3 regions of the Edwardsiella sp. EA181011 genome follow, and region 1 is predicted to be linked to each of the others. Evidence: predicted binding sites of a transcription regulator. Region 1 holds the regulator's gene; each other region holds the start of a gene.
The links. Region 1 encodes LexA, which represses DNA repair genes until DNA is damaged. Its sites were predicted from a motif close to TNCTGTATGTACATACAGNA; they were not measured.

Region 1 (6,145 bases):
TGCGCTGAAAGATAACATTTTTGAGCAGGGCGTGAGTACCAAGGCGGAAGATCCTGGGGAGCACGGCATTGGCCTGTACCTTATTGCCCGCTATGTCGGGCGTTGCGGAGGCACCATTACGCTGGAGGACAACCAGCCCTATGGCACTCTATTTTCTGTTTTTATCCCGAAGGTGAAGTGTGAACATGAATAAAATTAATATATTAATCGTCGAGGATGAAACGCCGCTGGCTGAGATGCACGCGGAGTTTATCCGCAATCATCCCTGCTGTGGTCAGCTGTGGTTGGCCGGCAATCTGGCTCAGGCCCGGGCGATGATTAAAAGTTTTCACCCGGATTTGGTGCTGTTGGATAACTATTTGCCGGACGGCGTCGGAGTACATCTGCTGCATGAACTGACCCAGCAGCGCTATCCGGGCGGCGTAGTGCTGACCACCGCCGCCAGCGATATGGACACCGTCTCAGAGGCGGTTCGCAGCGGCGCCTTTGACTACCTGATCAAACCCATCGCCTACGAGCGTCTGGGGCAGACGCTGGATCGCTATCAGCAGCGCAATAGCATGCTCAGCGGACATCAGAATGCCAGCCAGCGTCAGATAGACAGCATGTATAACGCCTATGCGCGCGGGGATAGCAAAGAGGATCTGCCGGTCGGCATTGATGCCCTGACGCTGGAGAAGGTGCAGGGGCTGTTTGTGGACGATACGGTACGCCATACCGCCGAAAGCGTGGCGCAGAGCCTGCTGCTGAGCCGTACGACGGCGCGGCGCTATCTGGAGTTCTGTGCGGCGCGTCAGCAGATCGTCGCCGAAATTGTCTATGGCAAGGTGGGGCGCCCGCAGCGTATTTACCGGGCGCAGGGGAAAAGCTGAGCACCGTCTGACCGCGACGGAAAGCACGCCGCGGCCGGTGTTTTGTGTATTTCACGGTTTTAAATTATCCGCTACCTGTATATACTCACAGCAAAACTGTATAAACGAACAGGGGGCGGAATGAAAGCACTTACGGCCAGGCAGCAGCAGGTCTACGATCTGATTCGCGATCATATCGAACAAACCGGCATGCCGCCGACGCGTGCCGAGATTGCCCAGCGCCTCGGTTTCCGTTCACCCAACGCCGCCGAGGAGCACCTGAAGGCGCTGCAGCGCAAGGGGGTGATCGAGATTGTCTCCGGTGCGTCGCGCGGTATCCGCCTGTTGATGGAAGATGAGACGGGGCTGCCGCTGATTGGCCAGGTGGCCGCCGGTGAGCCGCTGCTGGCGCAGCAGCATATCGAAGGGTTTTACCAGGTCGATCCATCGCTGTTTAAGCCCAGCGCCGACTTCCTGCTGCGGGTCAACGGCATGTCGATGCGCGATATCGGTATTCTGGACGGCGACCTGCTGGCGGTGCACAAGACCCAGGATGTCCGCAACGGTCAGGTAGTCGTTGCGCGCATTGAAGATGAAGTGACCGTTAAACGACTTAAAAAACAAGGGAATATGGTACAGCTTCTGCCAGAAAACAGCGACTTCCAGCCTATCGTGGTCGATCTGCGCGAGCAGAACTTCACCATCGAGGGGCTGGCCGTCGGCGTGATCCGCAACGGTGACTGGATCTAGGCTGTATCCCGCTCCGGGGCGTAGCGCCTCTGCGCCGCCAGGCCCGCGCGTTACCCCGGCCCCCACCCCGCGATCCTTCGGCTCGCGGGGTCTTTTTTTTGCGGCCTTCGTGCGCCGCACCGGCGCGATCCGACCAAACGAGGGAACGATGTGATGCGAGGCGTTTTCCAGGAAGACAAGGCGCTGTGGCGCCTGGCGCTGCCGATGATTCTGTCGAATGTTTCCGTTCCCTTGCTGGGCGTGGTCGACACGGCGGTGATCGGTCATTTGGACTCGCCGGTTTATCTGGGCGGCGTGGCGGTGGGCAGCATGGCCACCACCTTTTTGTTTATGCTGCTGCTGTTTTTGCGCATGAGTACCACCGGGCTGTGTGCCCAGGCGTTCGGCGCCGCCGATCGCCCGGCGCTGGCGCGGGCGTTGGTGCAGCCGCTGATCATGGCCCTGCTGGCCGGGGTGGGCATCATCCTGCTGCGCCAGCCGCTGAGCGCGCTGATGCTGCAGATCGTCGGCGCCGAGGCCGCGATACAGACGCAGGCGCAGCTGTTTATGCATATCCGCTGGCTGAGCGCGCCGGCGACCCTGACCAACCTGGTGATTCTGGGCTGGCTGCTGGGGGTGCAGTACGCTCGGGCGCCGGTGCTGCTGCTGATCGTCGGCAACGCGGTGAATATCGCGCTGGATCTGTGGCTGGTGGTGGGACTGGGCTGGAAGGTGGCCGGCGCCGCCTGGGCTACGGTGATCGCCGACTATGTCACGCTGCTGATGGGGGGGGCGCTGCTGCTGCATGTGATGCGTCTGCGCGGGCTGCGCCGGGCGCATTTCCGACACGCCTGGCGCGGTAACCTGCACCGCCTGTTGGCACTGAACCGCGATATCATGCTGCGCTCCCTGCTGCTGCAGCTGTGCTTTGCCTCGCTGACGGTGATCGGCGCGCGGCTGGGGGCCGACGTCGTGGCCGTCAATGCGGTGCTGATGAATCTGCTGACCTTTACCGCCTATGCGCTGGATGGCTTCGCCTATGCCGTCGAGGCTTACTCCGGCCAGGCCTTTGGCGCCCGCGATGGCTCGGCGCTGCGCCGGGTATGGCACGCCGCCTGCCGTCAGGCGGGGGCGGTAGCGCTGCTGTTTGCGCTGGCCTACGGCTTGTTTGGGCGCGCTATTGTCAATCTGTTGACCTCGTTGCCGCAGGTACAGACCCTGGCGCTCGACTATCTGCCTTGGCAGACCGTGCTGCCGCTGCTGGGGGTATGGTGCTACCTGTTGGACGGCATGTTTATCGGTGCGACGCGCGGGGCCGATATGCGTAACAGTATGGCGGTAGCGGCCCTGGGATACGGCATAACGCTGCTGAGCATACCGTGGCTGGGTAACCATGGTCTGTGGCTGGCGCTGGCGGTATTTTTGACGCTGCGCGGCCTGTCCCTGTGGCTGATCTGGCGCCGCCGCTGGCGCACGCAGCGCTGGTTCCCCGCAGGGGCGGCGTAGTCCGCCGCCGCGATGGCGCTAGCGGGCCGGCGTTTCGCCGCCGGGCGCCTGGGCGCAGGCGTGGCACAGGCCATGGGCCTCGATGACGCTGTGCTGCAGGGTAAAACCGGCCTGCTGCGCCAGCGTCTCCAGCTGCTGCTGCAGGAGGTCGGCCGAACGCTCATGAACCTGGCCGCAGCGGTGGCAGATAAACAGCGCGGAGGTGTGACACGGCTCATCGAGGTGGTGGCACATCACATAGCTGTTGGTCGATTCGACCTTGTGGATAAACCCCTGCTCCAGCAGGAAATCAAGCGCCCGATAGATGGTCGGGGGCTTGGCCTGGGGTTCGGATACCCGTAGTAAATCCAGCAGATCGTAGGCGCTGATGGCGCCCTGCTGAGCGGCCATCAGGCGCAGCACCTCCATCCTCTGGGGCGTCAGGCGGACATTGCGCTGCCGACAGATCTGTTCTGCCTGGGCCAGCAGTCGCTGCAAAGTGGGGGTGGTCATGGTCGCGGTTCCCTGCCAATAGTGTGATGCCATTTTACCACAGTTAGCACGATGCCCCGAAGCGCATCGCGGCCGCTTCGGCGTTGCTCCGTTGTTTAAACCTTGTTGTTTTATCATCTGAAATACATATCGACGGCAGACGCTGACGTACGGAGCGGGTAATTTAGCCCTGCGCCGCTCACCGTTGGCGATGGATCGGGCAGCGACGCGGACGCGTCCATTCGGTAATTACACTGGTGATATATCTCTAGCTGAGATAATAAAAGCAATTAATATTTAAAAGTAATAATAATTCTCCGGACCGTAGAAATAAAAAACATAAACAACAAAAAATATATCATGCCGCGTTTTTATAAAAAAAACTTTTATATCAACGCCGTCGCAGTGACACTGCGTAAAACTGAGCGCGCGCGATATCGGACTCAGGGAAGGGTAAAGTAGACATGGATCTTATTTTAGCGATCGAACACTGGCCGCTGCGTCAGGCGATAGTGGCGCTGTACCGGCGGCAGTTCACCATTATTTCGCTGCCGGACGCGGTTCCGTTTTCGCCCCGCACACTCAGCGCGCTGCATCGAACCGGCAGCCTGCTGGTCACGGATCGGCAGCGTAATCATTTGCTGCAGACCGTGGAGAGGGTGCGCCGTCATAGTCTGATTCCGGTGATCATCATTAATCGGCGGGAGAGCTACCTGACTCAGCTGATTGCCCGTTTTTTTAACGGTGCTCACGCGCTGAGCTATGACGCGTTTTACCACCATATTCAGCGGCGGACGTTTCATCCGTTGGATCTCTATTTTCTGCCCTATTCGCGTGGCGCGCCGGACGCTTGCTGGGGCGCGGGCGAGACGGTGTACGCTCGGCTAAATGCCTTTGGCCTGATGACGCTCTATCAGCGCGGGGTGACCCTGCGCGAAGCCGCGGTGCTGGTCAGTCTCTCTTTCCATAACAGTACGGCCATGACCGCTCGCCTACTGGGGATCCATGAGCAGGCGGTGGTACACTGCAAGCGGATGCTAGGAAATAAGCTGGGGCTGGACCATAACCGGCCCGATTTTATCAGCCACATTTTCCTCTCTTCGGGCGTGCGGTCGGGGCCGTGTGAGATGGAGTAGGGTGTGGCGCAGGGGCGCGGGCCCGATGTGCGCTTTTTGCACGCAGGGCTGGTATGCTAGAATCGCCGCCCCGCGCGCTACCCGGCGCGCCGGTGGGTAAATGAGGCACATCTATCATATGGGATACGGCGAACAAGCAATGACTCAGGCAGCACATATTGAACAAGCGACGGGTGCCCGCGGGCGGGATCAGGCGGGCGCATTTCCCTCACAGCGGTTCTCCATCGCCCCGATGCTGGATTGGACCGATCGCCATTGCCGCTATTTTCACCGCTTGCTGAGCCGTCAAGCCCTGCTGTATACCGAAATGGTGACCACCGGCGCGATTATCCACGGTAAGGGTGATTATCTGGCCTACAGCGAAGAGGAGCACCCGCTGGCGCTGCAGCTGGGCGGCAGCAACCCGGTCGATCTGGCCCACTGCGCCCGGCTTGCCGAAGCGCGCGGCTACGATGAGATCAATCTGAACGTGGGCTGTCCGTCGGATCGGGTGCAAAACGGCCGCTTTGGCGCCTGCCTGATGGGTGAGGCGCAGCTGGTGGCCGACTGTGTGAAGGCGATGCGCGATGTCGTTTCAATCCCGGTGACCGTGAAGACCCGCATCGGTATCGATGAGCAGGATAGCTACCCGTTTCTGTGCGACTTTATCGGTACCGTTGCCGGACAGGGGGAGTGTGACACCTTTATCGTCCATGCGCGCAAGGCGTGGCTGTCGGGGCTGAGTCCCAAGGAGAATCGTGAGGTGCCGCCGCTGGACTATCCGCGGGTGTATCGCCTCAAGCAGGATTTTCCGCAGTTGACTATCGCCCTTAACGGCGGCGTAAAGTGTCTGGATGAGGCACAGACGCATCTACAGCATGTCGACGGGGTAATGATGGGGCGCGAGGCCTACCATAATCCGGGCATCCTGGCCCTGGTCGATCGTCAGCTGTTCGATACCGACGCGGCGGTGCCGCACAGCGTGGCGGTGGTGCGGGCGCTCTACCCCTATATCGAGCGGGAGCTGGCGCAGGGGACCTACCTGGGCCATATCACACGCCATATTCTGGGGCTCTTTCAGGGGATCCCCGGCGCGCGCCAGTGGCGCCGCCACCTGAGTGAGAACGCCCATCGTCCGGGCGCCGGTGTTGACGTCGTGGAGCAGGCGCTGCGCTTCGTGGAGCGCCGCGCTGAGTAATTTGACCAACAGTTGGTTATTTTCATTACACTCTATCCCCCTCTGCCAGCGCAGTGTCGCTGGCATTTTTATTGAATCAATGGGTTAGTGCTGTTTTAAACATTGGCATGGATTTTGGATATTCTCGGAGAGACCGTCGTCGTGACGGAATGGAGAGAAGTCGATGCTGGAAGTGATGTTTGTCTTGGCTTTTTTTATGGCGCTGCTGCTGACCGGCATATCGCTGCTGGGGGTGATCGCCGCGCTGGCCGTCGCGGCGCTGCTGTTGGTATTTG
Region 2 (6,145 bases), 1.2 Mb from region 1:
AGTTTGGCAGCCAGCTGTACGCCCTGTGACTTGAATTTGGCATTCACGTCACCGGTGTAGCCCATGCGGCCCAGCCAGTCGTAGCCCATTTCGAAGCCCAGGTACGGGTTGGCTTGGTAGCCGAAGAAAGCACCCGCGCCCAGCTGATTCGGATGGGATTTGGTTGTGCCCATGTCTTCAAAGCTGTTGCTGATAAAGTGGGACCAGCCCAGTTTACCACCGACGTACCAGGTGTCGTCTTTCGGAGCTGCCTGAGCTACGGTAGCGAAACCTGCCAGTGCCACTGCTAATGCGATCGCTGTTTTTTTCATTTTGCGCCTCGTTATCATCCAAATAGGCAATGAGCTATAACTATAGCTCTTGGTTTAATACCTTTTATACGGCTGTCGCTCGGTTTATTACGCTGTTAGCCAGGTAACAATTATAGATATCTCGAACAGCCGCTGCGATAACAAGTCTACAACGAGATTAGAAACTTACAAGTACGATGTGATTATGCTCACCAAAAAAAAAGAGTGTGGTTTGTGTTTTGGTAAACAGGTGGCGTTTTTTTGTGCGTAACTGAAATGGTTTTCAGTCACCCTAACCTCTTAACCGGTGGGGATTTCCCCATTATGAATAACTTATTTTCATATTATGAACGTATCCGCGTTGGATTTATCCTAAAGTGATTTAATGGTAACGCGCAGACCCGTGATGCGTGGCGTGAGCCTGAGGCTGCACCGCCGTGGCCATTTTACCCTCTTGAGGCTGCATCAGCAGTCCGATACTGTGACCGGCCTGCGCCGCACAGTTGAGCCGCAGCCGCTCGGCGGCCGTCAGCGGCGGCAGCCATCCGAGTACGACGCTGTAGTTTCCGCTGCGTAGCGCCTGTTCCATCGCATAGATCGCGTCTCCCGCCTCCGCGCGTCTCAGCTGCATCACTTTATGAACCGGAACGCCGCAGGCAGACAGCCAGCGCTTGCTGGGTTTCTGCTGGGCGGTGATCCACAGCTGCCAGCGGGACTGCTCCCCCAGCTGGCGCAGTAACGGAGGCAGCAGCAGCGACAGCAGCGGCTGCTGGGCGCCATATCCCAGCTCGCTGACAAAACCGCTTTGCGGCACCGTGGGCGCGCTCTGGCAGGCGGGGCGGCTGAATACGACGCTGTCTGTAGCAGGATGCAACGGGGATGTACGCATAGTCATGTTCTCGTTCCGTATACTGTATGCTTATACAGTAATTCTACGCTGTCCGAAGATCAACCTGTTTTTTTGAATACGCTTCGCATTTATCGGATGTAAGGCATTGCGTCGCTCTGTTGTGTATTGGGTGTTCCGGTTGAATTGGTTATGTTGCTAATGGTTATCTGCAGCGATCTGATGACAGGTCATTGATTACAATGATTATTAAGGAGATATACATGAATGGACTGCAGGGTGAAAAACGCCGGGTGGCGGAGTCCCTGTTTGCGGCGCTGGGGCGGGTCTTGCTGCGCTCTCAGTTCGGCGGCCAGGGCGTATGGTGTGACGGGGTGATGTTTGCCCTGATCGCGGAGGGGGAGCTCTACCTACGGGCCCGCGATGCGCAGGGGCGTCACTGTGAAGACTGCGGAATGCAGCCGTTTATCTATACAAAGCGCGGTTTCCCGGTGCGGCTGGGCTATTACCGGGTCGAGGCGGCCATATGGCAACAGCCCCAGCGCCTGGCCACCCTGCTGCGGCGCTCGCTGCAGCAGGCGCGCAGCGACAACGATATCCGTCTGGCGGCGATGCGGCGCCTGCATACGCGTCCGAATATCTCGATCAATATGGAGCGGCGCCTGTATCGGATCGGCATCCGATCGCTGGCCGATTTGGAACGCGTCGGGGCAACTCAGGCTTTCAGCCAGCTGAAGGAGGCGAATCACCAGGTGGACGACCGGGTGCTGTTCGATCTGGCGGCGGCGGTGCAGGGATGCCATAGCGCTGTGCTGCCGCGTCCGGTGAGCGAGGCGCTGCGTCAGTGGCTGCTGGGGAACGCGCACCGCTGGCGCTACAAAAAGTAGTCACCGCCGCGGCGCGCGCTCAGCGGCTATGCCAACGAGGCCTTTAGGCGGGTCAGCTCGGGCAGCAGCTCCAGCATCAGGCTGATCTGCTGCAGCACCAGCTGTCCGGCGCTGTCGCTGGGGAGATTGACCGTCAGCAGGCGCTGCTGCAGCTGCCCGATAGCCTGATGGGTGCGGCGAACGATCTCGTCATCCTGATAGTTAAGCGCATCGTCCATATAGCAGACGGCGTCATTGAGCAGCGCCAGGATGATCGGGTCGTCCAGACGCTGGCGGTGGGCACCCAGCGCGGAGATGTAGCTTAACAGGGTGTGATTGAGGCAGAGCAGGCGAAAGGCCGCCTCTTGGGACTGCACCGAATGGCGCGGCTCCAGCGACATGTTGGAGACGACGGAGGCCAGCTCTGCGTCGCAGTTGTGCGCATCGCGGCGGGCGATACGGTACGCCAGCGCATTAGATTTACCCTGGTGGTACTGTACTAAAATGGCATCCAGATAGCGGCAGTCTGCGTTCAGGGTGCGGGCGATCACCGCCGGGATCTGACGGAAGTGCCAGTCAGGCCAGATGAATGTCACGGCCGCCCAGGCGATGGCGCAGCCCAGCAGGGTATCGAACACGCGCGGCCCCGCGACCTCGAACCCTTCGCCCAGCAGGTTGAAGCACAGCAGTACCAAGAGCGTGATAAACATGGTGGCGTGGGCGTACTGCACGTTGCGAAAGGCGAAAAACAGCACGCCGCTGATCACGATCAGCAGCAGCTGTCCTTCCAGAGACGGCACAAAATAGAGCACCGGCAGGCCGATCAGAATGCCGGCCAGCGTGCCGACGATCCGCAGCCACAGGCGGCGTTTGGTGGCATGGTAGTTTGGCTGGCAGACAAAGAGGCTGGTGAGCATGATCCAGTAGCCGTGCTGCATGCCGGTGAACTGAATGAAGGCATAGCCGACCACCAGCACCAGCGCCATGCGCACCGCGTGGCGGAACAGCGCGGACTGGGGCGTCAGCTGGCGGCGGATACGCTGCAGCATGTCATGCCAGCCGGTAATGCGATCCTCTGCGAGGGTGCTCTCCTCTTCGCGGGTCTCCTCCAGGGTTTGCTCCGATTCGATATTGGCCAGTTGGGCATCGATGGCGCGCAGGTTAATCAGCAGATTGAACAGTGAATTGACCAACGTATGCTGGCGACCATGGCGGGTGGCGATGCGCTCCAGCGTGGATTCCAGATGGCAGAAGGCTCGCTCGAAGCGGGGATCGTGCTGGTAGTGCTGCATCAGGATCAGGCTTTGGGAGAGCTGCGCGCAGGCGCGGGCCTGCAGCATCAACAGGCGCTGAAAGCGGAATAGCACATCGCTGTAGCGGAACATGTCGCTCAGCTGCCGGTACTGAAAGTGCGAGGAGCTGGCGCGCTCATGGATATCCTGCGCCACAAAGTAGTAGTGCATCATCCTGCGGGTGCTGCGCTGTCCGCGATCGCCGCGCAGGCGCGTCAGCAGCGTCAGCTTGGTCTGATTGAGGGTGGTGACCAGATTGCTGTTGGCCATCGCCACGTCGATCAGCGGCTGGTTCAGATCTTCCTCCTGATCCGGGTCAAACAGGTTGGACTTGGCATCCAGATAGACGGCCAGCTGGCTGTAGCTGCGCGCGAGTCCCTCCTGTACCGGGCGAATGGGAAAGAGCAGGTGGACGATCAGCGTCAACAGGTTATACCAGACGGCGCCCAGCAGCAGTAGCAGCGGCTGTTGATACCAGAGCTGGTACATGGACGTTCCCAGCATGGTATAGATGGCGATCAGCAGCGCGCCGAAGGCGATGGTCGCATAGCGCTGCCCCAACGCGCCCAGTAAAATAAAGCCCACCGTCGATAGCATCAGGCCACCGGCAAACAGCCAGGGATAGGGAAACAGCAGCTCGATGGAGGCGGAGGCGATAAAAAAGCAGACCAGGGTGATCAGCAGGTTACGCAGGCGGCCCACCAGTCGATCGTCGAGATCCGTCAGCGCGGCGGCCACGACCCCCAGCGTCAGGGGAATGGTCAGCCGCGGTTGGTGCAGCAGCCAGGGAACCCCGGCGGCACCCGCCAGGGCAATAAATATACGCAGGTTATACAGCAGAGCGCTGTTATAGGCATAGCGGCGCAGGCTGGGCGCAAACGTGATAAAAACGGACATGGCGCAGCGGGCTTATTGAAAGCGGCGGCGCGCGTTAGCCTGGCGCATCTCCTGCGCGACCTCGATCGGAACGACGCGGCGCCCGACCGGCCACAGGGCGATGGCGGCGATCTTAAAGTTGGCAATCCCGACCGGAATGCCGATAAGGGTCACGCACTGCAAAATACCCGCCGCGATATGGCTCAGGCACAGCCACCAGCCAAACAGAACCAGCCAAATCACGTTCAGTAGCGTCCCCCCGGCGCTCAGCAGGCCGTTTTTGCGCTCCGGGTAGAGATCGTCGACGTGCACGGCCTCATTGCCATAGGGAATGAAGGAGAGCTTGGTGATCTCCCAGCAGGAGCGGGTCAGCGGCAGAGTGACGATGAGCAGGGCGCTGACGACGGTAGCCAGCAGCCAGCCCAGGGTGGTAATAAAGCCGCCCAGCACAAAATTCAGAATATTCAGTACGGTTCTCATTAGGGTTAACTCATTATGACACTGGCATATAATTATATGCAGTTTACCCTGTTTTTCCGGCGGCCGGAACGTGGCGCATTGCGTTTTGGCCGCGTTGCCCCGCGGGCAGGGGAGACACCGGTCGGGCGCGACGGTGAGTACAATTGTAGGAGTGCGCCTAGAGGCGCCGTCGATTCATGGGTAAACTGGTCAATATGATGGAATCAACGCAGGTAGAAAACGGCATGGAACTCAGGGCCACCAAGCTGGGACAGCGTCTGGCGCAGCATCCGTATAATCGGGTACGCGTGCTGAACGCCGGTATCGAGGTCAGCGGAGAGCGGCACCAGTATCTGATCCCATTTAACCAACTGATGGCGCTGCGCTGCAAGCGGGGATTGGTATGGGGTGAGTTGGAGTTTGAGCTGCCGGATCAGCGGGTTGTCCGCCTGCATGGCACGGATTGGCAGGAGACACAGCGATTTCATCAGCAGCTGATGCAACGCTGGTGCGGGTGGAGCGAGGAGATGGCGCAGATCAGCGCCGAGGTGCTGCAGGCCCAGTGCCAGACGCTGCAGGCGCTGACGCAGCGCGACGGCTGGCTGACGCGCGCCGATCTGGCGTCCCTGGCGCAGGATATCGACCGTACGCTTCAGGCGCTGCCGCTGCCGGAGCAGCGGCTAGAGGCGTTTCCGGCCTGTGCCTCGCTGTACCACGACTGTCTGGCGTGGCGCGATGAGGGCGAGCAGCGCCGTCAGCGGCATAACCGCCGGTGGAGCCAGCGGGTGCTGAGCGAACGGGCGGATTTTTTTGCCGAGGCCATGCCGTCGCCGCTCAATGACAGCCAGGCGCTGGCGGTGGTCAATGGCGAACAGAATGTGCTGGTGCTGGCCGGCGCCGGCAGCGGTAAGACCAGCGTCCTGCTGGCGCGCTGTGCCTGGCTGCTGCAGGGCGGGCAGGTTGACGCCGGCCAGATATTGCCGCTGGCCTTCGGCCGCCGGGCGGCGCAAGAGATGACGCAGCGGCTGCGGCAGACGCCGGGCTGCGCGGAGGTCCAGGCCAGAACTTTTCACGGGCTGGCGCTGTATATCGTTAATCAGACGGCCCGCCGGCCGGTGGCCATTTCACGCCTGGCGAGCGATCACGAGGTGCGCGACGCTTTTCTGCTCGCCGAGTGGCAGCGTCAGTGCGCGGAGAAGAAAAGCCAGGCCAAAGGGTGGCGCCAGTGGCTGGCGCTGCTGTTCGACGATCTTCCGGAGCGGGAAGACTTTTGGCAGGATACCGCGCTGCAGGCGCGTCTGGTACCTCGCCTGGCGTACTGGATCGGGCTGCTGCGCGAGCACGGCGGCAGTCAGGCGGCGATGGTCGAACAGGCGCCGGAGGCCCTGCGTGCGCCGTTTCAACAGCGTCTGCGCCTGTTGGCGCCGCTGCTCAAGGCGTGGAAGGCGGCGCTGAAGCAGGAGGGGGCGCTGGATTTTCCGGCGCTGCTTCAGCAGGCGCAGGCGCAGCTGGAGA
Region 3 (6,145 bases), 590 kb from region 1:
ATGGTCGGGATGATGGTCCCGATAAGCCCGCCCAGCGTCGCCAGCTTGGCGGAGGATTTAATTCCGCGCAGGGCGACCAGGGTGGCCAGCCAGTAGACCAGCAGCAGGATCACCACGGTATACAGCCGGTTGGCGGCCAGGTGGGAGTCGACGTCGGGGTGCGGCCCGATGAAGGCCAGCGACACGGCGGCGAAGATCAGCACCGTAGGAAACCAAATGGTGGTCGCCACCCACTGTAGATAGATGGCGACGAACCCCCAGCGGTGGCCAAAGGCTTCACCGATCCAGCGGAAGACGCCGCCTTTCTGCGGCCAGCCGGTCGCCAGCTCGGCGGCCACCAGTGAAACGGGAATTAAAAAGAAAACGGCGGCAAAAAGATAATAGAAGGCGGATGTAATACCATACTCGGCTTCGGATGGCAGACCACGTAAACTGACCACCGTGGTGATATTCATGATTGCCAGCGTCATAATGCTGAGCTTGGCGGAAGGTTTCCCTTGCGTCGTGGAGTCCGATGTGGAGGCCATAAATGCTCCTTGATAAAACCTGATTTATGCGTGTTTCATGGGTCAGCGATGCGAAAATAAAGAGGCATATAGGCCGGGATAACCCGGCCTGTGCATATATTGATGGCGGTGTCCTGCGGCGGGTTATACGCATCGATATGATGCCCCGTCGCGGAACAGTCGCGTGGCATTATTTAATGCCAAGCACCTCATTACGTGCGGCAGTGACGCAATCTACAACGTGCTGCATAATTTCATGGGTTAAATGAACATTCATCGGATACACTTTCAGGGCAAATACGGTTGCATCCGGGTCGTGCGCGTCGCGGTTATATTCAGTCACCCGGAAGCCGGTGCTGAAGCTCATGTACGGAGTATATTGTCCGTTGATTTTCTTACCGCTACGGAACCACTCGTAAAGTTTATTACCGACGTCCATGGTTAGTTTGTTATTGGCGATCAGCTGAGATTTGTAGGACGGATCGCTGAGCTCATGCTGATATTGCTGATGAGCCATAACGCCTTCCGGGTAAATACGGAACAGCGTTACCAGGCTGTAGTCATCGGGGTTGACGCAGACGGTGGCGGCATTTTCATGCAGCAGGTTACGCAGGTAATACTGGTTCTCCAAAATCCCGCCCATGATGGCCTGGAAGCCCTCATAGCCGAAGTATTTCATCGTGGCCCAGCCAGCCAGCGCGCCGGTCGCCGCACGGGAGACCTCCAGCGTGTAGTCCAGCGGGTTGTACGGGGAGCGCGGCTGCAGATAGGCGGAGCCCGGACGTTTCAGGATGCTTTCAAACTCCTCCGCGTTGCGGTAGGTGAAGCAGCTGCTGGCGTAGGGGGTAAAGCCGGCTTTATGGAAGTCAAAGCCGATAGCATCAGCGTACTTCATGTCCTGCAGCGCGCGGCAGTTGGCCTCGATGAACGGCAGCAGCTCTTCGGTGAACTGCAGCGGGTTCTTGGCAAAATCATATTTCTTAAAGGCCAGCCATGACCAGCTGGTGACGGCATCGCAGTACAGCAGCGCCTTGCCGTAGGGGGCGGCGTTGGGGTATTGATCCAGCAGCTTACGTACCCCGCCCACCGGGTCAAAGGCGTTAGCGTCGGTGGTCCCCATGGTACATACCACGGAGGCAACCGGGATTTTCTTGGCCTGCAGCGATTTCAGCACCGCCTCCAGGTCGTTCAGATCCATCGCGTTGGTGTCAGGATCGGTCTTGATGCGGATGATGTTGTCCATCCCCAGGCCCATCCAGTCGGTGCTGTTCAGCATCGTGTAGTGTGCCTGCTGAGAGCACAGCACCTTGGCATCGGTACGGACGCCGCTGTGGCGGGAGTTCGGCAATACGCGGGTCAGCGCATATTTAACATGGTAGGTCCAGCAGCCTGAGCCGCCGTAGGTGTACAGACAGCCGGCGTGTTTGGCGTCCCAGCCGACCATGTTGGCCAGCATCCCGGCGCTTTCCAGCTCGGCGCGGTGAACGTTCCAGGAGTATTCCCCTTCCAAAATATTCGGGGAGAAAATTTCTGACATCACGGCCGCGATAATAGAGGCGGTATTCGCCTGCGGGATCACGTTACACATGGTCAGCGGATGGCCCCAGTTAGGCAGCCCTTCAAACAGAGCGCTGGTATCAGCAATGACCTGGTCGCTGCTACTCATTTTATCGGCCATTTCAATGTCTTTGACTTTATCGAAATCGATAGTCAAAGCCGGATTCTGTCCCAAATAGGCGGGGCCGCCGTCGGCAGGACGTAGCTTATTCAGCTGTTCAATGGCTTTGGCTATCGATTTGGTTAAAGGATCATGATCGTCACTGAATGCAGACGGAAATGCAGAGCGCATCTCTTCGCGGTATTTTGTCCACTGTTTGTCATTATTACAGTTACACGTTTTCATTTTTAATGTCCTTGATATGGTCTCTATCACGTGAGTGATAAGCCGTAGACCCATTTTTCGCTGGTATGACATCACAGCGCAAAGGAAAACGACTCAGGGAATGTCACTAAAGCCTATATTGCATGTATTAACTCTGTTTTCTGGAAACAAAAATCCCGGCTGTATTAAAACAGCGTGTTGTACTGTGTTGAGCGCATCGATTAAAATAAATCATGCTTGGCTCAGCTAACGTTTTTAATTCTAGCACCGCAGCTGCAGTCATCATGAAATAAAGAGTGTAAACACGACAAAAAGCCGATCGCGATGTAAAGTGGGCCAATTATTTTATAATACAAATTGAACTATATTGTGAGTGTACTATTACGTGATGGTCATCCCAATTGTGGCGCAATATCATGATTATGCAAATCCTGTGCCTGAATATTTAAACGCTTTTGGTTGCTAGTTTCGTATGAAACAGAGTTGGTGATATATGAAACATTATGCAATGGTTGTTTTTAATTATTATGAATGATAATTGTGCTGAGGATATTTTGCGTATATTTAATATCACCCTGCTGTAATTAAAACGTGCTTAGAGTTTAACGGCGTCATTATTTATGAACGGACGGGAACGGTTTTCCCGGCAGGCCATGCCCCACCGCCTCCTCACGATAGCGCGACGGTTGAATCGACTCAATTGTGCTGTATACTTATACAGTGCAACTGAGGCGTGGGCAGGCTGATGGGTAAGATCATTCACATCGATATGGACTGTTTTTTTGCGGCGGTCGAGATGCGGGATTTTCCGGCGCTGCGCGAGGTGCCGCTGGCCATCGGCGGCAGCGGCGAGCGGCGTGGCGTGATCAGCACCGCCAACTATGCGGCGCGGCGCTACGGTGTCCGCAGCGCCATGCCGACGGCGCAGGCCCTGAAGCTGTGCCCCCATCTGACGCTGCGTCCAGGGCGCATGGCGGTGTATAAGAGCGTCTCTGGTGAAATCCAACGCATCTTTCAGCGTTACACCCCGTTGGTCGAGCCGCTGTCGCTGGATGAGGCCTATCTGGACGTCAGCGACTGTCCGCTGCACCACGGCTCGGCCACGCTGATAGCCCGGCAGATCCGCGCCGATATCGCCGCCGAGCTGCGGCTGACGGCCTCGGCCGGCGTCGCTCCGCTGAAGTTTCTGGCGAAAATCGCCTCTGACATTAACAAACCCAACGACCAATATGTGATCCCGCCGGAGCAGGTCGATGCCTTTGTTCAGGCTCTGCCGCTGGCGAAGCTCCCCGGCGTGGGGAAGGTGACCGCCGCCCGTTTAGCCGAGCTGGGGCTGCATACCTGCGCCGACGTGCGCGCCTACGATCTGGCCACGCTGCTGCGCCGCTTCGGCAAGTTTGGCCGCGTGCTGTGGGAGCGTAGCCTGGGGCGCGATGAGCGCGAGGTCAACCCCGCTCGGCAGCGTAAATCGGTAGGCGTGGAGAAGACGCTGGCGCAGGATATCGGCGACTGGGCGGCATGCCGTCAGCTGATCGAGCAGCTGTATCCCGAGCTAGAACGGCGGCTGGCCAGAGTCCAGCCGGATCTGCGCATTGCCCGCCAGGGGGTAAAGCTCAAGTTTGCCGACTTTCAGCTGACCACGCAGGAGCACGTTTACCCCTATCTGGATCGGGACGATCTGCTGGCGGTGGCGCGGCAGGCGTGGGATTTGCGCCGCGCCGGACGCGGCGTGCGTTTGGTGGGGCTGCATGTGATGCTGCCCGACCCCGGGCAGCAGAAGCAGCTGTCGCTGGACATTCTTTGAGCCCGGCGCGGCTTTATCGTCGTTCTTGCGGGCGCTTCAAACTTTTATGACACCATTGCTTTTATAATTCCGTCGGTTGACCCTAAAGGAATCTAAGTAATGGATATTATTGACCGTTTTATTAGTTACACCCAAATTAATACCACCACCGATCGTGAGAAAGGGGCCCAGGGCATCATGCCGTCGTCGCCGGGTCAGCGGGTGCTGGCGCAGCGCCTGGGAGAGGAGCTGCGCGCGCTCGGCCTGCAGGAGGTGCAGGTCAGGGAGAATGCCATCGTCACCGCGACGCTACCGGCTAACTGCGATCGGCCGCTGCCGACGGTGGCCTTTTTTGCTCATCTGGACACCAGCGCCGAGCAGAGCGCCGATACCCACGCCCAGGTGCTGCCTTACCGCGGCGGCGATCTGTGTCTGAACGCCGAGCGGCAGATCTTTCTGCGCCAGAGCGCGTTTCCCGAGCTGGCCGACTACGTTGGCGATGATCTGATCGTGACCGACGGCACCAGTCTACTGGGGGCGGACGACAAGGCGGCCATCGCCGCCATCATGAACGCCCTGCAGCACCTGCAGGCCAACCCGCAGATTGCCCACGGCCCGGTCAAGGTGGGCTTTGTCCCGGACGAGGAGCAGGGGCTGCGCGGCGCCAAGGCGTTCGATACCGAGGCCTTCGGCGCTGACTTTGCCTATACCCTGGACTGCTGCGGCATCGGCGAACTGGTGTGTGAAAACTGGAACGCCGGCGATGTTGAGGTGATCTTTACCGGCGCCTCGGCGCACCCGATGTCGGCCAAGGGCAAGCTGAAGAACTCGCTGCTGATGGCCCATAAGTTCATCGCCATGCTGCCGCCGGGCGAGGCGCCGGAGTACACCGAAGGGCGTGAGGGTTACTACTGGGTGAAGCAGCTGTCGGGCAACAGCGCGCGTACCGTGCTCAAGCTGGATATCCGCGACTTTACCGACGCAGGCTATCGCCAGCGGATGGCGTTTATCCGCCAGCTGGCGCAGAGCTGTGAGGCGCTGTGGGGCGAGGGGAGCGTCGTGGCCCACCTCGCTGATCGCTATGCCAACGTGGCCAACAGCCTGCAGGGCGCCGCGAGTTTCCCGGTGGAGATCGCCCTGCGCGCCTACCGGCGCTGCGGTATTACCCCGCGCCCGGTGCCGATGCGCGGCGGCTATGACGGCGCGGTGCTGTCGCAGAAGGGACTGCCCTGTCCCAACCTGTTTACCGGCGCGCATAACTTTCACTCCATCTATGAATACCTGCCGGTGAAATCCCTGCAGGCGGCCAGCGACGTGGTGGTTGCGGCGATCGTCGAGACCCACGCCCACTTCAGCGCAGAGGAGACGGCATGATCCAGGTGATTATCGCGCTGCTGGTGATCGTGGCGGTGGCCCGCCTGATCCTGCGCGGCTATAAGGCGGAGCCGGTGCTGCTGGTGGCCGGCCTGCTGCTGATGTTCTGCACCCAGCTGGCGGGCTGGGGCAGCGTGTTGCCGAAAGGGGTGGCCACGACCGGGATCGCGGCGCTCGACCCCTTTGAGGTGATGCGCGATCTGTTCAGCACCCGGGCGGCGGATCTGGGGCTGATGATCATGGCGCTGATGGGCTTTGCCCACTATATGGATCACATCGGCGCCAACGAGGCGGTGGTGCGGGTGGTGACCCGCCCGCTGCGTCGCCTGCAGTCGCCCTATACCCTGCTGTTCTTCTCTTACCTGCTGGCCAGCCTGCTGCAGCTGGCCATTCCGTCGGCTACCGGCCTGGCGGTATTGCTGATGGGCACCATGTTCCCCATCATGCTGGGGCTCGGGCTGTCCGCCGCGTCGGCGGCGGGGGTGATCGCGACGTCGCTCGGGGTGGCCTATACCCCGACGGCGATCGACGCCATCCGCGGCGCCAAGGCCGTTGAGATGGATGTGGTGGAGTATGTGCTGTACCACCAGGGGCCCGCGG

Region 2: sulA (SOS-induced cell division inhibitor SulA) is a predicted target of LexA. The motif match lies at 1,200-1,219, and genes of this name have one in related genera.
Region 3: dinB (DNA polymerase IV) is a predicted target of LexA. The motif match lies at 3,092-3,111, and genes of this name have one in related genera.

Annotation. Positions count from the first base shown of each region.
Region 1 is NZ_CP011364.1:354,445-360,589, reverse strand. Features, by position in the region: gene dpiB (sensor histidine kinase DpiB) at 1-193, shown strand, start outside; gene dpiA (two-component response regulator DpiA) at 186-872, shown strand; gene lexA (transcriptional repressor LexA) at 993-1,601, shown strand; gene dinF (MATE family efflux transporter DinF) at 1,755-3,086, shown strand; gene zur (zinc uptake transcriptional repressor Zur) at 3,105-3,578, opposite strand; gene QY76_RS01670 (hypothetical protein) at 4,022-4,693, shown strand; gene dusA (tRNA dihydrouridine(20/20a) synthase DusA) at 4,833-5,870, shown strand; gene pspG (envelope stress response protein PspG) at 6,034-6,145, shown strand, end outside.
Region 2 is NZ_CP011364.1:3,127,882-3,134,026, reverse strand. Features, by position in the region: gene ompA (porin OmpA) at 1-311, opposite strand, end outside; gene sulA (SOS-induced cell division inhibitor SulA) at 673-1,185, opposite strand; gene QY76_RS13890 (TfoX/Sxy family protein) at 1,401-2,024, shown strand; gene yccS (YccS family putative transporter) at 2,051-4,192, opposite strand; gene QY76_RS13880 (YccF domain-containing protein) at 4,205-4,651, opposite strand; gene helD (DNA helicase IV) at 4,876-6,145, shown strand, end outside.
Region 3 is NZ_CP011364.1:3,697,714-3,703,858, reverse strand. Features, by position in the region: gene gadC (putative glutamine/gamma-aminobutyrate antiporter GadC) at 1-527, opposite strand, end outside; gene QY76_RS16395 (pyridoxal-dependent decarboxylase) at 697-2,409, opposite strand; gene dinB (DNA polymerase IV) at 3,134-4,192, shown strand; gene pepT (peptidase T) at 4,292-5,545, shown strand; gene dcuC (C4-dicarboxylate transporter DcuC) at 5,542-6,145, shown strand, end outside.